Regions from separate parts of the Mesorhizobium sp. M7A.F.Ca.US.010.02.1.1 genome, predicted to be linked through region 1. Evidence: riboswitches for the same ligand, from Rfam matches in the RefSeq annotation. Region 1 holds a riboswitch; the other holds the start of a gene.
The links. Region 1 has a riboswitch for cobalamin ahead of EOA19_RS22195 (ABC transporter ATP-binding protein). Riboswitches for the same ligand answer to the same signal wherever they lie in the genome.
Positions count from the first base shown of each region.

Region 2: another riboswitch for cobalamin. It lies ahead of bluB (5,6-dimethylbenzimidazole synthase); the one in region 1 lies ahead of EOA19_RS22195 (ABC transporter ATP-binding protein).

Region 1 is NZ_RZRV01000023.1:49,265-57,058, forward strand. It holds gene EOA19_RS22180 (metal ABC transporter permease) at 1-823, shown strand, start outside; gene EOA19_RS22185 (iron ABC transporter permease) at 848-1,834, opposite strand; gene EOA19_RS22190 (ABC transporter substrate-binding protein) at 1,970-2,917, opposite strand; gene EOA19_RS22195 (ABC transporter ATP-binding protein) at 2,963-3,751, opposite strand; cobalamin riboswitch at 3,913-4,120, opposite strand; gene EOA19_RS22200 (AraC family transcriptional regulator) at 4,416-5,249, shown strand; gene EOA19_RS22205 (DSD1 family PLP-dependent enzyme) at 5,254-6,393, opposite strand; gene EOA19_RS22210 (D-arabinono-1,4-lactone oxidase) at 6,390-7,691, opposite strand; gene EOA19_RS22215 (MFS transporter) at 7,705-7,794, opposite strand, start outside.
Region 2 is NZ_RZRV01000001.1:328,835-336,628, reverse strand. It holds gene dxs (1-deoxy-D-xylulose-5-phosphate synthase) at 1-713, opposite strand, end outside; gene EOA19_RS01610 (pirin family protein) at 844-1,764, opposite strand; gene EOA19_RS01605 (DUF2277 domain-containing protein) at 1,804-2,070, opposite strand; gene EOA19_RS01600 (exodeoxyribonuclease VII small subunit) at 2,182-2,433, opposite strand; gene EOA19_RS01595 (histone deacetylase family protein) at 2,437-3,363, opposite strand; cobalamin riboswitch at 3,485-3,665, shown strand; partial or broken gene bluB (5,6-dimethylbenzimidazole synthase) at 3,680-4,393, shown strand; gene EOA19_RS01585 (hypothetical protein) at 4,516-5,499, opposite strand; gene EOA19_RS01580 (TetR/AcrR family transcriptional regulator) at 5,790-6,398, opposite strand; gene EOA19_RS01575 (MFS transporter) at 6,520-7,743, shown strand; gene ribB (3,4-dihydroxy-2-butanone-4-phosphate synthase) at 7,781-7,794, opposite strand, start outside.

The sequences.
Region 1 (7,794 bases):
ACCGCTCAGCCACGAATTCATGCGTCGCGGTCTCGCCGTCGCCGTTCTGGTCGGCGCCATTTGCGCGGTGTTGTCCTGCTATCTCGTCCTGAAGGGCTGGTCGCTGATGGGCGACGCCGTTTCGCATGCCGTGCTTCCGGGTATCGTGCTCGCCTATATCGCCGGGATCCCGCTTGCCTTCGGCGCCTTCGTGGCAGGACTTGGCTGCGCGCTGGCGACGGGCTACCTCAAGCAGCAAAGCCGGATCAAGGAGGACGCAGTCATGGGCATCGTCTTCTCAGGCATGTTCGCGTTTGGCCTGGTGCTGTTCGTCAAAGTCGAGACCGACCAGCATCTCAATCATATCCTGTTCGGCAACATGCTCGGCGTCCAGTGGCGCGACGTGATCGAGGCGGCGGTCATCGTCGTGCCGGCGATCCTCATCGTTCTGGCAAAACGCAAGGATCTGCTGCTTTATTGTTTCGATCCGGCCCATGCGCGCGCGATCGGCCTGCCCGTCAACCTGCTGCATTTCGGGCTGCTGACGCTGCTCGCGTTGACCATCGTGGCCTCGCTGAAGGCTGTCGGGATCATCCTTGTCATCGCCATGCTGATCGCGCCGGGAGCGATCGGCTTTCTTTTGACGAAGAGCTTTGAGCGCATGCTCGCCATTGCTGCCGCGGCCGCCATCGGGTCGAGCGTCGTGGGAACGATCCTCAGCTATCACATCGACGCAGCCACCGGCCCGACGATCGTCGTCGTTCAGGCCGGCGTTTTTTTGCTTGCCCTGTTCCAGTCGAAGCGCCCAAAGCAACGGGTGCAACTGGGCATTTCGGGAGAGTAATCGCGGCCCTGACCCAGGCCGCACTCAAAGCCGGTTGCGGATCAGCATGGTGACGACGAAGAACGCGCCGACCGAGCTGGTGATGATGCCGATCGGCAGTTCCTGCGGCGGCAGCAGCGTTCGGGCCAGAAGATCGCTGGCCAGCAACAGCACGGCGCCGAAGACGGCGCAGCTGGCAACCAGGCGCAGGTGCAAGGGGCCCGCCAGCGGCCGCGACAGATGCGGGATCATCAGCCCGACGAAGCCGATGACGCCGGCGACCGAGACCAGGATCGCCGTCGAGAAGGCGGCGACGAGAAAGGTCATCCTTCGCATCCGCGCCACCGGCACGCCCAGGCTTTCGGCGGCGTTTTCGCCGGCCAGGAAAGCATCGAGCCGGCGGTGGTTCCACAGCGCGTAAGCCAGAATGGTGCCTGCTCCCAGCGCGCCCAGCCAGATATTATCCCAGCGCGCCAGGCCAAGGCCGCCCATGGTCCAGAACAGCACGGAGTGGGCGGCGCGCTGATCGCCGGCAAAGACAAGATAGTTGGTCAAGGCGGTGAACATGAAGGACACGGCAAGGCCGGCAAGGATCAGCCGCTCCGGGCCTTGCCCCCTCACCCGCGCAACCAGCAGCAGCACGACGCCGGCAGCCAATATGCCGCCGGTGAAGGCCGCGACCGGCAATGTCCAGATGCCGAAACTGTCGCCGAAGACGGTGATGACGGAAACCGCACCCGCGGCGGCGCCCGACGACAGGCCGAACAGGAACGGGTCGGCAAGGTCGTTGCGGGTCACCGTCTGCAGCAGCGCACCGACGACGCCGAGACCGGCCCCGACGCAGATGGCCAGGATCGTGCGCGGCAGCCGCAGGTCGACGACGATCTTGCCGACCGGCCCGGCCACGTCGTGCCCGCTGAAGCCGACTGCGCGGCCAAGCGCGGCAACAACATCGGTCAGCGGGATCAGCGTCGAGCCGTAGGCGATCGACAGCAGAGCGAGAGCGGCGATCGCCGCCGCCCCCGCCAGCATGGCCAGTGCAAATGCCGTATGGCGCAAGCCTGGAAATGCGTCGTGTCTGTCAGGACGCGTGCGACGCACTTCCAGGATCTTTTGTTCATGCATGTCGTTGCCCCAAGACCGCTGCGCACTTTTGGGCCACAGGCATCAAAACGCTTCCGGATGCATGGCCTTGGCGATCTTGTCGATCGCTTCGATGTTGGCCGGGCCCGGCGTCAGTTCGGCATAGCGCAGGGCGACGAAGCGCTCGTTCTTGACCGCGTCCGTCTCCTTCATCGCCGGATGCGCCTTCAGGAAATCGAGCAGTTTCCTGTAGCCACCGCCATCCTGGTAATCGAGCAGGATGAGGAATTGCGGATTGCGCGACGCCACCGTTTCCCAGTCCGTATTGCCCCAACTGGTGTCCATGTCGGCCATAATGTTGTCGCCGCCAGCGGCTGATATCATGGCGCTGGGGATGGCGAATTTGCCTGCGGTGAACGGCTTGTCCTCGCCGGAATCATAGAGGAAGACCCGCGTTCCCTTGGCGTCGCCGACCTTGGCGGTGATGTCGGCGAGCCGCGTCTTCCAGCCGGAGACAAGCTTCTCAGCTTCGGCCTCCTTGCCGAAGATCTTGCCCAGTTTCTCGACGTCGCCATAGAGTAGGTCCATCGAGGCGGCGGGGCGGCTCTTGTCGAGATGGACGCAGCTTTCCGTCAGCACCAGCGTCTTGATGCCGTGCGGAGCAAGCGTGTCGGGCGTCACTTCACCACCCGGCTTCATGCCATAATACCAGCCGGCGAAGAAAAAATCGGGCTCGACCGCGACGAGGTTTTCGAGCGTCGGATATTTCGGCGCCAGTTCCGGGATCGAACCCTGCTCGGCCTCGAATTCGGGACCCACCTTGTACCATCCTGTGATGCCGGTCAGGCCGACGATCGACGGCTGCAGTTTCAGCGCGAAAGCCATCTCGGCCATGTTGAGATCCTGGATGACGGCGCGCTTCGGTGGCGCATCGAAGGTCAGCGGCTTGCCGCAGCTGTCGACAGTTACCGGGAAGGCCAGGGCTGTCGAGGCCAGCAGCGAGAAGGCAAGCGAAAAAGCAAGGCGTTTCAAGGGTTTGCTCCTGTGGACGGGATGATCGATATGGGACGGCTTCAATCAGGATGGCGGCGCGGCACGGTTCGGAACATCGAACACCGTCAGTTCGCGGTCTTCGGTCGGATGGCGCAGACGCAGCACATCGATGCCGAAAATTTCGCGAATCAGCTTTTGGGTCAGCGCTTCGCGCGGTGCGGCGAGCGCTTGCAGACGGGCATGGTTCATCACCGCCACCCTGGTGGCGAACGGTGCCACCAGCGCCAGATCGTGCAGCACCGCGATCACCGTCATCTCGAAACCTGCCACGAGGTCGAGCAGTTCGCCGCGGGCGCGCGGGTCGAGATGGTTGGTCGGCTCGTCGAGGAACAGGATCTTTGGCTGCTGGGCGATGGCGCGGGCCAGTTGGGCGCGCTGGCGCTCGCCGCCCGACAGCGAGCCGATGGTGCGGCCAAGCAGCGGCAGCAGGCCGGTCCGGCGCAGCGCATCGACGACAATGTCACGCTCCTCGCTCCTGCGCCGTAGCCGAGCGTGCGGGACCCGGCCCAGCTCGATATAGTCGATCACCGCCAGCCGCGGATCGGGCTGGTCGGTCTGGCCGACAACGGCGATATGCAGCGCCCGCTCGGCGGCGGAAATCCCGCCCAGCCGGCGCCCGCCGAGGTTCACCTCGCCGGAGCTCGGCCGCAGCATGCCCGACAGCATGCGCAGCAGCGTCGTCTTGCCCGCGCCGTTGGGACCGATGATGGCTAGGCGATCGCCAGCGGCCACCGAGAAGCTGACCGCCTGGACCAGATCCCGCCCATTGGCCATGGCGCAGAGGTCATGTGCTTCGAGAAGCGCTACGGTCATCGGCTGCCCGCCAGATTGCCGGGATGGCAAAGCGTGCACACGATGATGCGATGATCGATAGAGCCGTCCAACTTTCCGTCACTTTCCAAAACTGGCGACGGAAGGAAGCTGGCGAAGCGGCCGACAAGACCGGGATTCGCGTTTCCTCCCGGCACACCCCGTCCGGTCAACTCAGTGATGGCAGGTCTCCTGGCTCGCGGGTCGTTGCGCCATCCTGCCTTCCCAGCCTTGCCGGCCAGTGGCATTCACGGATTTTGCTCGCCGCTTACAGTTGCGGGGGCAGCCACGGCCTCGACCCCTGGGGATCTCACCGTGTTCCCTTTTCACCCCTCGCCTTTCGACTCGGGGACCATCACCGCTTCAGCGTAGATTTCCCCCAATCGCTTCGCAATGGATTTCTCGGACGGAGTGGTGGACCGGCTAGGGGAAACATGCATTTCACGCTCTCGATATGTAATAACATTACGCATTTAGAGGATGCCGCCTGGCGCTGTCAAGCGAAGCCTGCCGAATTTGGCTCGTCGGCGGCAAGGGGCGCTCGACCGCTGTGCCATATCGGTGTGCGACTGTGACGGGATCGGTTCGATTGCGCGGGATGCGCAATTTCGATCAAACTGGCCGCGCCAGGAAACGGCAGGATGATCTGGCCAATGCGAGGAGCAAAATGAACCCGACCGAGAAAGCGCTGTGGTTCGTTGAAAGTCATCTGCCGGAGGCGATCTCGCTTGACGATATCGCGCAAAGCAGCGGCGTGTCGCGTTTTCATGTGACGCGGGCTTTCGGCGCTGCCACGGGCCGCTCGGTGATGGGCTACATGCGCTCACGCCGGCTCACCGAGGCGGCGCGCAAGCTGGCCGGCGGGGCGCCCGACATTCTCTCCGTCGCGCTCGACGCCGGCTACAACTCGCATGAGGCGTTCACCCGTGCCTTCCGCGATCAGTTCGGCACCACGCCGGAACTGGTGCGCGCGCAAGGCACACTCGACAAGCTCGACCTCGTGGAGCCGATCCTGATGGACCAGTCCTTCCTCACCAATCTCGAACCACCGCGTTTCGAGACCAGCCGGCCGTTCCTGATCGCCGGCCTCGGCGAACGCTACAGCTGCGAAACCAGCGCCGCCATTCCGATGCAATGGCAGCGCTTCGGCCCCTATATCGGCAACATTCCGGGCGAGACCGGCGATGTCGACTATGGCGTCTGCGTCAACGGCGACGATGCCGGCAATTTCGACTACATCGCCGGCGTCGAAGTGTCTGATTTTTCCGACCTGCCGAGGGAATTCAGCCGGGTGCGGGTGCCGGCGCAGAAATATGCGGTCTTTGCCCACCGCGAACACATCTCGACCATCCGCCGCACGGTCAATACGATCTGGAACAAATGGCTGCCGGCTTCCGGCCACGAGATATCGGATGCGCCGGAATTCGAACGCTACGGCCCTGAGTTCGACCCACGCAGCGGCAATGGCGGGCTGGAGATCTGGATACCGGTGAAGGCGTAGTCGGTCAGGCCATCGGCAGCGCCGGCCAGCGATCGACTATCCCGCCGCCGGAAAACACCGCGATCGACCCGAACTGCTGCAGCACGGCTTCGCTCTGCGTCGGCCTTAGAAACGCGTAGTCGCCGGGTTTTACGGTCGCGTCGGCGGGCAAGCCCATGAATTGCTGGTTGGAGGACAGGCCGAGCAGCCCATTCGCCTTCATGCCTTCGGGGAAGACGGGCTCGGCCATCCACTTGCCGCCATAGAGATAGCAGCCCTTGCGCGGGAAGCGGCCGAGCGCCTGCAGCAGGCGGGTGACGGCCGGCGGGCCAGGCAGCATCGGCTCGACCATTTTCAAGATCGGCGTGGCGATGAAGGCCGCCGGCTGGAAGCCGTCGAGGCCTGGCGTATCGAAATCACTGGGCAGCACGAAGGCCGAGCCCATCGAGACCTCGTTGGCCATGCCGCCATGATGAAGCAGCGCGGTCTTGCTGCCGCCGATGTTCAGGATACGGCGCTGGTCGGCGCCGAGACAGGCGACGAACGCCGAGGCCTGCGCCGACGCCTTGGCCAATGCCTTTGCCGGTCCGCCGAAAAGGCCGGGAATGAGCGGCGCATGCGCCTCGTAGGCCATGACGCCTTCGCAATGCAGCCGGGCCGGCAACGCGCTCAACGCCTTCGACAAGGCCTCAGGATTGGCGAACCCGCCGCGATGCAGCCCGACATCGATCTCGAAAGCGATGCGCAGGCCGATGCCGAGTTCGCCAGCGAGGGCGCCATATTCCGCCAGTCTCTCCTCGCTGTCGATCAGCCAGCAGACACGCGACCAGTCAACATTACCCTTCACCAGCGCAGCCCTTGCCGCACCGATCGGCATCGGCTTGCCATACAGCAGATCGGCATCCGGGAACGCCTTCAGCACCGCCTCGCTGATCGGCGGGTGAAAGGTCATGAAGCGCTCACTGCCGAGCGCCTTGCCGATATGCACAAGCAGCGGCAGGCAGGCGAGCGATTTGTCGACCAACCGCACAGCAAGGCCGGGGTCGAGCCTGTCTTTCACCAGGGCGATATTGCGGTCCAGTCGGTCGAGATCGAGCACCAGACAGGGCTGGAAGATACCGGCGCTCTTCAGTGCGTCCGACAGGGCGTAAAAATAGGCGCTCATCGTTCGATGCCAAAAGGACTGGGCTCGATGCCGAACAGGCCGGCCATGTAGGGTGAGACAAAGCGGTTTTGCGGATCGACGTCGCGGCGCACCGCCATGGCGTCGTCCCAGCGCGGGTAGAGCTTTTTCAGATCCGCCGCTTTCAGGCTGTGCATCTTGCCCCAATGCGGCCGGCCGCCATATCTGCGGAAGATCGGCTCTGCCGCCCGCATGAACGGCAACGGATCGTTCGCTGCATCATGGTGGATGGCGATGGAGCAGGTCAGCCTGTTGTAGAATGGCGAAAGCCAGAACTGGTCCGGCGCGACCGAGCGCACCTCCATCGGGAAATAGACCTCGGGAAAACGCTTCTCGGTCAGCTCGATGATCTCGGCCAGCGCCTTCGGCCCTTCCTCGAACGGCAAATGATATTCCATCTCGTTGAACTTGGTCTGCCGGTCGCTGGCATAGACGTTGAGCCAGTCCTGCACGTAGTCCTCGGCCGGCAATTTGGCGATGGCGCCCAGGATCAGACGGCCACGCAGCGATGGCAGCCAGGCAAGTGAGGTGCGCAGCCTGCGCAGTGTCCTCAAACCCGACTCGTCCTCTTCCGGCGGCCGTGCGGTGAGTGCGGCGTCGCTGAAATCGCTGGCGATGAACTGCGCATAGCCGGAAAACGGAATGTAGTAGAATTCGGCCGAGCGATGCGCGGCCATCATTGCCTCGAAATCGCGCAGCATCTCGGTGATCGGCAGCACCCATTTGCGGCGGCGCAACCGGTAGGTCGCGATGTTGTTCAGCGTCACTTCGGTGAGCACGCCGAAAGCGCCGAGCGCGACACCGATGGCATGGATCATGTCCTGATCCCCTGCCTGCTTGAAGTCGCGGACCTTGCCAAGCCCGTCGACGATCTGCACCGTCTCCAGCTGCGTGTGATAGGCGCCGAGCGTCGGTCCCGAGCCGTGCGTGGCGGTGCCCAGCGCGCCGCCGATCGCCTGGCGGTCGATATCGCCCATGTTGGGCAGGCCCTGGCCAATACCTTGCAGGATGCCCATCAGCGCGCCGAGCCGGGTTCCTGCCCGCACCCGCGCCTGATGTTTTTGCGCATCGTGCGAGACCAGCCCTTCCAGTCTCTCCAGGGACAGGATCGTGCCCCGCGATTTCACCAGCGGCGTGAAGGAATGACCGGCGCCGGCGACGCGCACCGGGCCAGGCGCGGTCCGGACGAGATCACCGAGCTCACCGGCATCGCCGGGGCTGGCGATCAGCTTGGGCTCGGCGCTTACAAAGCCCGACCAGTTGCTCCAAATGTTTGACATGCCACCTCCCCGCTCAGGCAACCGCACGACGGCGACGCGACACAAGGACGAACAGACCGAGCAGCGCCACGCTGGCCACCGCGCTGGCGGCGGCGAATTCCGG
Region 2 (7,794 bases), on a different contig from region 1:
GTGACGTAGCCGCGTGCATGCTCGACTGCCCTTGTGATCGCACGATCCGCGCGCTTGCCGAGATAGGACGTCAGTTTCTTGCCGAAATCGCGCAGGCCGATATAGGCCTTGCCGGAGGCCAGCCGCGCCAGATAGGCGCTCATCGCGCCGGTCGGCGGCGCGATCGACATGTCGTTGTCGTTGAGAATGACGATCAGCCGTGCATCGAGCGCGCCGGCATTGTTCATCGCCTCATAGGCCATGCCGGCAGACATGGCGCCGTCGCCGATGACGGCAATGACGTTGTTGCGGCCGCCGGAGAGATCGCGGGCGGCGGCCATGCCGAGGCCGGCCGATATCGACGTCGAGGAGTGGGCGGCGCCAAAGGGATCGTACTCGCTCTCGGCGCGGCGGGTGAAGCCGGACAGACCGCTTTCCTGGCGCAGCGTGCGGATACGGTCGCGGCGGCCGGTCAGGATCTTGTGCGGATAGGCCTGGTGGCCGACATCCCAGATCAGCCGGTCGTCGGGGGTGTTGAAGACATAGTGCAGCGCCACTGTCAGCTCGACCACGCCAAGCCCTGCGCCCAGATGACCACCCGTGCGGGACACGGCGTCGACCAGCTCGGCGCGAAGCTCGGACGCCAATTGCGGCAGTTCACTTTCGGCAAGCGTGCGCAGGTCGGCCGGGATGCGGACCTTGTCGAGAAGCGGCGTATGCGGCGTTGCGTTCACGGTGCTCGGGCTTTCGGTTGATGGGCGAATAGGCCGCCGGCCGGCGAAAGTAAATGTGTGTCAGTGACGCGGATCAGGCCCTAGTCTTTTGTCTATGCATTTCGTTCTGCCACTTTTGGGTGACAGGGCATCAGCTTTCCGGCAGCGGAATAAACTCTTCCTCGTCTCCGGGAACGATGTCGAAGCGGCCCGTCTTCCATTCCTCTTTCGCCTGTTCGATGCGCTCCTTGGACGACGAGACGAAATTCCACCAGATGTAACGCTTCGAACCAAGAGAGGCGCCGCCGAACAGCATGAAATGCGCCCCGGTCTGCGACGACACGACGATCTCGTCACCGGGACGGAACACCAGCAGCCGTTCGGCTGGGAATACATCACCCGAAATTGAGACCTCGCCTTCCAGCGTATAGATGGCGCGTTCTTCCGCATCAGCAGGGATTTTCACGCTGGCGCCGGGCGCCAGGCGCAGGTCGGCGTAGAGCGTCTCCGTGTCGGCCCTGACCGGGGACCGCAGTCCCTGGAAATCGCCGATGATGAGGCGCCCGTTGACGCCTTCGGCTTCGATCTCGGGAAGCCGAAGCGCTGCGGTATTCTCGAAAACCGGTGCCACCTCTTCCTTGTCGTCCGGCAGCGCCAGCCATGTCTGCAGGCCGGATACCGACATCGGCGCGCCACGCAGTTCCTCCGGTGTACGCTCCGAATGGACGATGCCGCGGCCGGCGGTCATCAAATTCACGTCGCCGGGCTGAATGACCATTTCGGTGCCGAGTGAGTCGCGGTGCCGGATCTTGCCGTCGAACAGATAGGTGACCGTCGACAGGCCGATATGCGGATGCGGACGGACATCCAGTGCCTGACCGGCGCGCAGGACCGCGGGCCCCATGCGGTCGAAGAAGATGAAAGGCCCCACCAGCCGCCTTTTTGCCGTCGGCAGGGCACGGCGCACCTGAAAACCGCCGATATCCTTGGCGTTGGGTATGACCATCAATTCGATCTGATCGCTGGCGAAGGCATCGCCTGCCTCAGGGTCTTTCCCGGGGAAGAAGCTCATGGACTCTCCTTGTCGGTGGTCGAAGGCCGCCTGGCCGCATCAGGCAAAGCGGATCGCCGCCTTTGCCCGCAGCTTGGCCGCCACCTCTTCGCGATTACGCGGATGCTGGTGGGTTTCCAGGGAATCGAGCAGTTCGCGCGCCGAGGCGGCGATGGCTTCGACGGCATGGTCGAAGGCGTGCTGGTTCTGCTTCGAGGGTCGCGTGGTTCCGCTCAGCTTGCGGACGAACTGAAGAGCCGCGTCGCGCACCTCGTCATTGGTTGCCGGCGGATCAAAATTGAACAGGGTCTTGATGTTTCTGCACATCGCTTCCGTATCTCCTCTTGTCCTTGAGCTGTTTCAATCGGAACGAGTTATATCCTCGATCATGATCATGTCCAAAAACCGGTGAGGCGAGGCCATCGTTCGGACCGAGCCTCAATCCGCGTCGAGTGGCTCCGTTCCAACCGGCTTGCCGTCGCGCGACAGCCTGATCTTCTCGACCTTGTCCTCGGCGGCCTTCAGCAGCCGGTCGCAATGCGCCTTCAGCGCCTCACCACGCTCATAGATCTTGATCGACTGGTCGAGCGGCACGTCGCCACGCTCCAGATCATCGACGATCTTCTCCAGCGCATCGAGTGCCTGCTCGAAGCTCATCGCCTTGACGTCTTCGTTGGTCTCATCGGCCATCATTCATCCTTTCATCAGTCGCCCGACATGGGCGGCGACCGAAAATGCCAATCCCTGCAGATCGTAGCCGCCCTCGAGCAGGCTGACGAGCCGGTTGCCGCTGTGGCGTGCCGCGCGCTGCATCAGCTGGCCGGTCGCCCAGTCGAAATCATCCTCGGTCAGATTGATCTCGGCCAGCGGATCGCGGTGGTGCGCGTCGAACCCCGCCGAAATGATGATCAGGTCGGGCGCGAAATTGTCGAGCGCGGGCAGGACGCGCGACAGGAAGGCATCGCGAAACACTTCGCTGCCGGTCTGCGGCGCCAGCGGTGCGTTGACGATGTTGCCGGCGCCCGTTTCGGTCTTCGCTCCGGTGCCGGGATAAAGCGGCATCTGGTGTGTCGAGCAATAGAGCACCGACGGATCGTCCCAGAAAATATCCTGCGTGCCATTGCCGTGATGCACGTCCCAGTCGACGACGGCAACGCGCTCGACACCGTGTTTCTTCTGCGCATAACGCGCCGCGATCGCCGCCGTGTTGAACAGGCAAAAGCCCATCGCCGTGGTCTTTTCGGCATGATGGCCGGGCGGCCGGGCGGCGACGAAGACGTTGTCGGCGCGGCCCGAAAAGACATCATCGACGGCGGCGTTGGCGGCGCCGATCGCGGTGATCGCCGCTTGCCAGCTCTTCGGGCTGGCAGTGGTGTCGGCATCGATGCGGGCAATCCCCTCGTCGGGGATGGCGGCGCGCACGCGGGCGACGAAATCGGCGGGATGCGCGTAGAGGATGGTGGCCTCGTCGCCTTCCGGCGCCTGAATACGATCGAGCCCGGCAAAGGCTTCGTCGTCGAGCACGCGCTCGATGGCGCGTAAGCGGTCGGGCCGCTCGGGATGTCCGGGCGGCGTGAGATGCTCGAGGAAGATCGGATGGGTGTAGAGACGGGTGGTCATCGTCCTAATCTAGTGACCCGGATCGACAAAGGCCATGCACGGGCGGCCGATGACTGGGGAAAATCGCGACTGCGTCCATTCGCGTCGCCGCAGGCATTGGCCCCGCGGGCGCTTCGGCGTAAGGTCCCTGGTACTGCCTGGTGCCCGCCGCAAGCGGGAGAATCGGGAACACGGTTGAATTCCGTGGCGTGCCCAACGCTGTGAGGGGGACCGCGCCGGTAAATGCCACTGTCGATGACGGGAAGGCACCGGACGCGGGTTGATCCCGAGCCAGAAGACCGGCCTGGCAGGCATTGTCATCCGCGTGGTCAGGCGGATGGCATCAGAGCGACGTGCGTCTACTTGGACGCACAAAGTACGCTCTGTCAGTTTTGAATCTGCAATCGCAAGGGGACAAGCGATGCCGGAACACATGACCGCTGCCATTGACGATGGATTTGACCAGAATGCGCGCGATGCGGTCTACCGCGCCATGTTCACGCGGCGTGACGTGCGCAGCCATTTCCTGCCCACCGCGATCGATGACGACGTGCTGGCACGGCTGCTGCTTGCCGCCCATCACGCGCCATCGGTCGGCTTCATGCAGCCATGGAATTTCATTGTCATTCGCGATGTCAAACGACGGGCGGAGGTGCGCGACCTGTTCCTGGCCGCGCGAGAACAGGAACTGCCGGCGATCGAGGCGGAAAAACAGGCGCTGTACCGCAAGCTCAAGCTGGAAGGCATCTGCGAGAGCGCGCTCAACATCTGCATCACCTGCGACCGGCAGCGCTCGAAGGGTTCGCCGCTGGGACGCTGGCACAATCCGGAGATGGATCTCTACAGCACCGTCTGCGCGGTGCAGAATTTCTGGCTGGCCGCGCGTGCCGAGGGCGTTGGCGTCGGCTGGGTGAGCATCATCGAGGCTGAGGCGCTGAAGCGGCTGTTGGCCATTCCGGACCACGTAACGCCGATCGCCTATCTCTGCGTCGGCCGTGTTTCCGAGTTCGCTCCCAAACCGGACCTTGAAACGCATGGCTGGGGACGGCGGCTGCCGCTGCCGGAGCTGATCATGAGCGAGACCTTTTCCGGGCAAGGCGAGACACAGCTCAAATCCACCGTGGCGCGCCTCAACACCGTTTCTGCCTCACCAGACATCACCCGCCCAGCGGATCAGGGTGTGGCGCCGGCCGTACCCCAGCGCGAACCGCCGAAGGAGGCCAGCGCCTTGTCCTTGAGCTCTCTGAACTTCGACGACGCCTCGGCCAGCCGGGCGTCCCAGGCGGGATCCGGCACCTGGCCCGCAATGGTCTTGAAATAGACCTGCATCAAGCAGGCGATGGCGAAGGGTTCAATGAACGCCGCCTTGAATGCCCAGGCGAAGACGATGGCGAGCACAAAAGCCCAGCCGGCGAGCTGACCAGGCATCAGGAACAGAATTGCGCCAGCAGGCGCCAGCATCATCAGAAAGATGATGAATGACACGCCCCACATGATGACCGCCAGCCAGACGGCGTTCTTGACCATGACCTTGCCGTTCTGGGCATACAGCACGACGCCTTGGCGCGCCGTCTCGAACGGCGAGGCTGAATTGATGCGGATGTTGTAGCCGAGGATGATCTCGTCCACATAGGTCAGCGACAGGCGGATCACGGTGTTGATGAAGGAGACCAGGCCGCTCAGGCCCGGTATCGGCAGGAAGGCGGCGATACCGCCGAGCAGGCTGGTGATGGCGCGGATGGCACCCTTGACGAGTTGGTCGACGACGAAAAGGGTGTTGGCCTCGGCAAAACGCTGGGTCACGATATCCCTGGCGTAGGCGATCTGGTCCTGACCGCCGGGAATGTCGCGGCCGTCGATCAGATGAACCATGACGGCGATGTGGCCGGCCTTGACGATGTAGAGGATGTATTCGCGGATCCAGTAGACCGCGATCGAGACGATGCCAAACCCGACCACGCCGCCCCACAGGGCAAAGGACATGGGCCCGTCGGGATCGGTGGAGATATGGCCGACGCCATAGCCGACCGAGGCACCGGTGCCGGTCGCCATGATGTAGGCCAGTGTGATGCCGAAATAGACGATCATGCGAAAGACGATGAACGGCCAGGTCCGCATCATGATGGACACCGACCGGCCGATCTCGAAATCCCACATGTGCCCCGAATCTCCGCCTCAGAGATGGTGGAAGAGGATGGGCTCAACCCGGCGATTGTCAATTGCCGGCCCTTGACGCCGAAGGGCAACGAATTCGGGCTGACGGTTTTCTTTCGGAGCCTTTCGCCGGCGCGCGGCTGACGGAGCATCAAACGAAAAACCCGCCTGTGCGGCGGGTCACTGGCGCAAATCAGCACCATGGACGAATATATACCTTAGCTGAGGTCACCGAGTCAAGAAAAAATTCCTATCGGGAACAGCTGCCGGGCACGAAAGCTCCGGTGGGAACTTCAATTCGACTGCGGGTCCGGCTTCTTGAGCAGGCCTTCGAGCAGTTGCTTGAACGCCGTCACCACCTTCTTCGACGTCGCTTCGGGGTCGCTCGAATTGGCGATCCGTTGCGCTGCCTGGCTGCTCGCTCCGTTGATCAATCGCGAGGCCGTCTCGGGGTCGAGGCTGGAGACAACGACCCCCTCCTCCTGCAGCGCGGTCAGATGGTCGGTCATTGAAGCGATGCACGCACTGCAATTCGGCCATTGCGCTGGATCCCCCAGCACGGCCGGGCCATCCCGGAACATGATGCGCTGGATTTCCGGCTCCAGCGCCATCTCGATATAGGTCGAGCATTCGTCGACGAAATGTTGCCAACGGGTCGGCGCTCTCGACGCGACCTCATTGATGCGCGCCGCCATCTCGCCGTCAATCTGGGCTATGACCGCCTGCAACAGCCCCTTCTTGTCGCCGAAATGATGATAGAGCGCACCGCGCGTCAGCCCGGCCGAAGCGGTGAAATCATCCATCGAGGCTTCCGCATAGCCTGTTGTGCCGAAGGCATGACGGGCCGCCGCAATAAGCTTTGCGCGCGTCTCGGCGATCATCTCCTTGCGGGGTTTGTGCATGTGTCCTGGACCTATTCACATACGATTCGTATGCTAATTGACATACGCGGCGTATGCTCTATCTAATAATCATACGCTCCGTATGTAATTGTCCAATCGTCCTTTGTCGAGGAACCAACCGATGCAAAATCCCTATGCGGAAATCTTTCGTGCCCCCGGCGCCAAGGGCTTTGCGGCCGCCGGCTTCCTAGCGCGCCTGCCGATCGCCATGGCGCCCATCGGCATCGTGGCGATGCTGTCGCAGGCGCGCGGCGAATACTGGCTGGCTGGAGCCGTCTCGGCGACATACGCGCTGGCCAACGCCTTCGTCGCGCCGCAAATATCGAGACTGGTGGACCGCCTGGGCCAGACACGAATCGTCGTGCCCACCACTATCATCGCGGTGCTGGCTTTCGCCGTCCTCATAGCGGCGGCCAACCAGGACTGGCCGGTGTGGACGCTGTTCGTGTCGGCACTCCTGGCCGCCGCCATGCCAAGCATACCTGCGATGGTGCGGGCGCGCTGGACAGAGATTTTCCGAGGACGACCGCAGATGAACACCGCATTCGCCTTCGAGTCCGTGGCCGATGAACTGGTCTATATCGCCGGGGCATCGTTATCGGTCGGCCTGAGTGCCGCCCTATTCCCGGAAGCCGGCGTTCTGGTGAGCACATTATTTCTCGCATTCGGATCAGCGGCCTTCATCCTGCAACGCTCGACCGAGCCCCAGGTGCGGCCGGTCGACCATAACTCAAGCGGCTCGGCGATCCGCCTGCGGCCGGTTCAGATCATCACGCTTGCCCTGATCTTCGTCGGCGCAACCTTCGCGACGACGGAAGTGACCACCGTGGCGATCACCAAGGAGCTTGGCCAACCCGGCGCCGCCAGCCTTGTCATCGGCGTTTATGCGCTGGGATCGTTCGTGCTCGGCATCATCGTCGGCGCGCTCAGCCTGAAGGCGCCGCTGCAACGCCAGCTCGCCATCGCAGTCGCCCTCGTCGCGCTCGGCACGCTGTTGCCGCTCGCCGCCGACACCGTGCCGCTGCTGGCGCTGACCGTGTTCATCAGCGGTGTGGCGATCTCGCCGACCTTCATCACGGCCTTCGGCCTGATCGAGCGGCATGTGCCGGAAGCGATGCTGACCGAAGGCATCACCTGGGTCATGACCGGCATCGGCATCGGCATGGCGCTGGGCTCGTTCGCGGCCGGCGCGGTGGTGGATGCGTTCGGTGCACCGAACGGGTTCTGGGTGTCGGTGGCTTCAGGCACGATCGCGCTGGCCACGGTGCTGCTTGGCCAACGCAGCCTTGCCACGACTGAGTGCGAGATGGACGTATGTGAAGCGGCCGCGATTGCCGCGGAATAATCAGATAGCGCCCGGTTTCGAGCCGGGCGCTAGCTGCCTAGAGGATCTCGG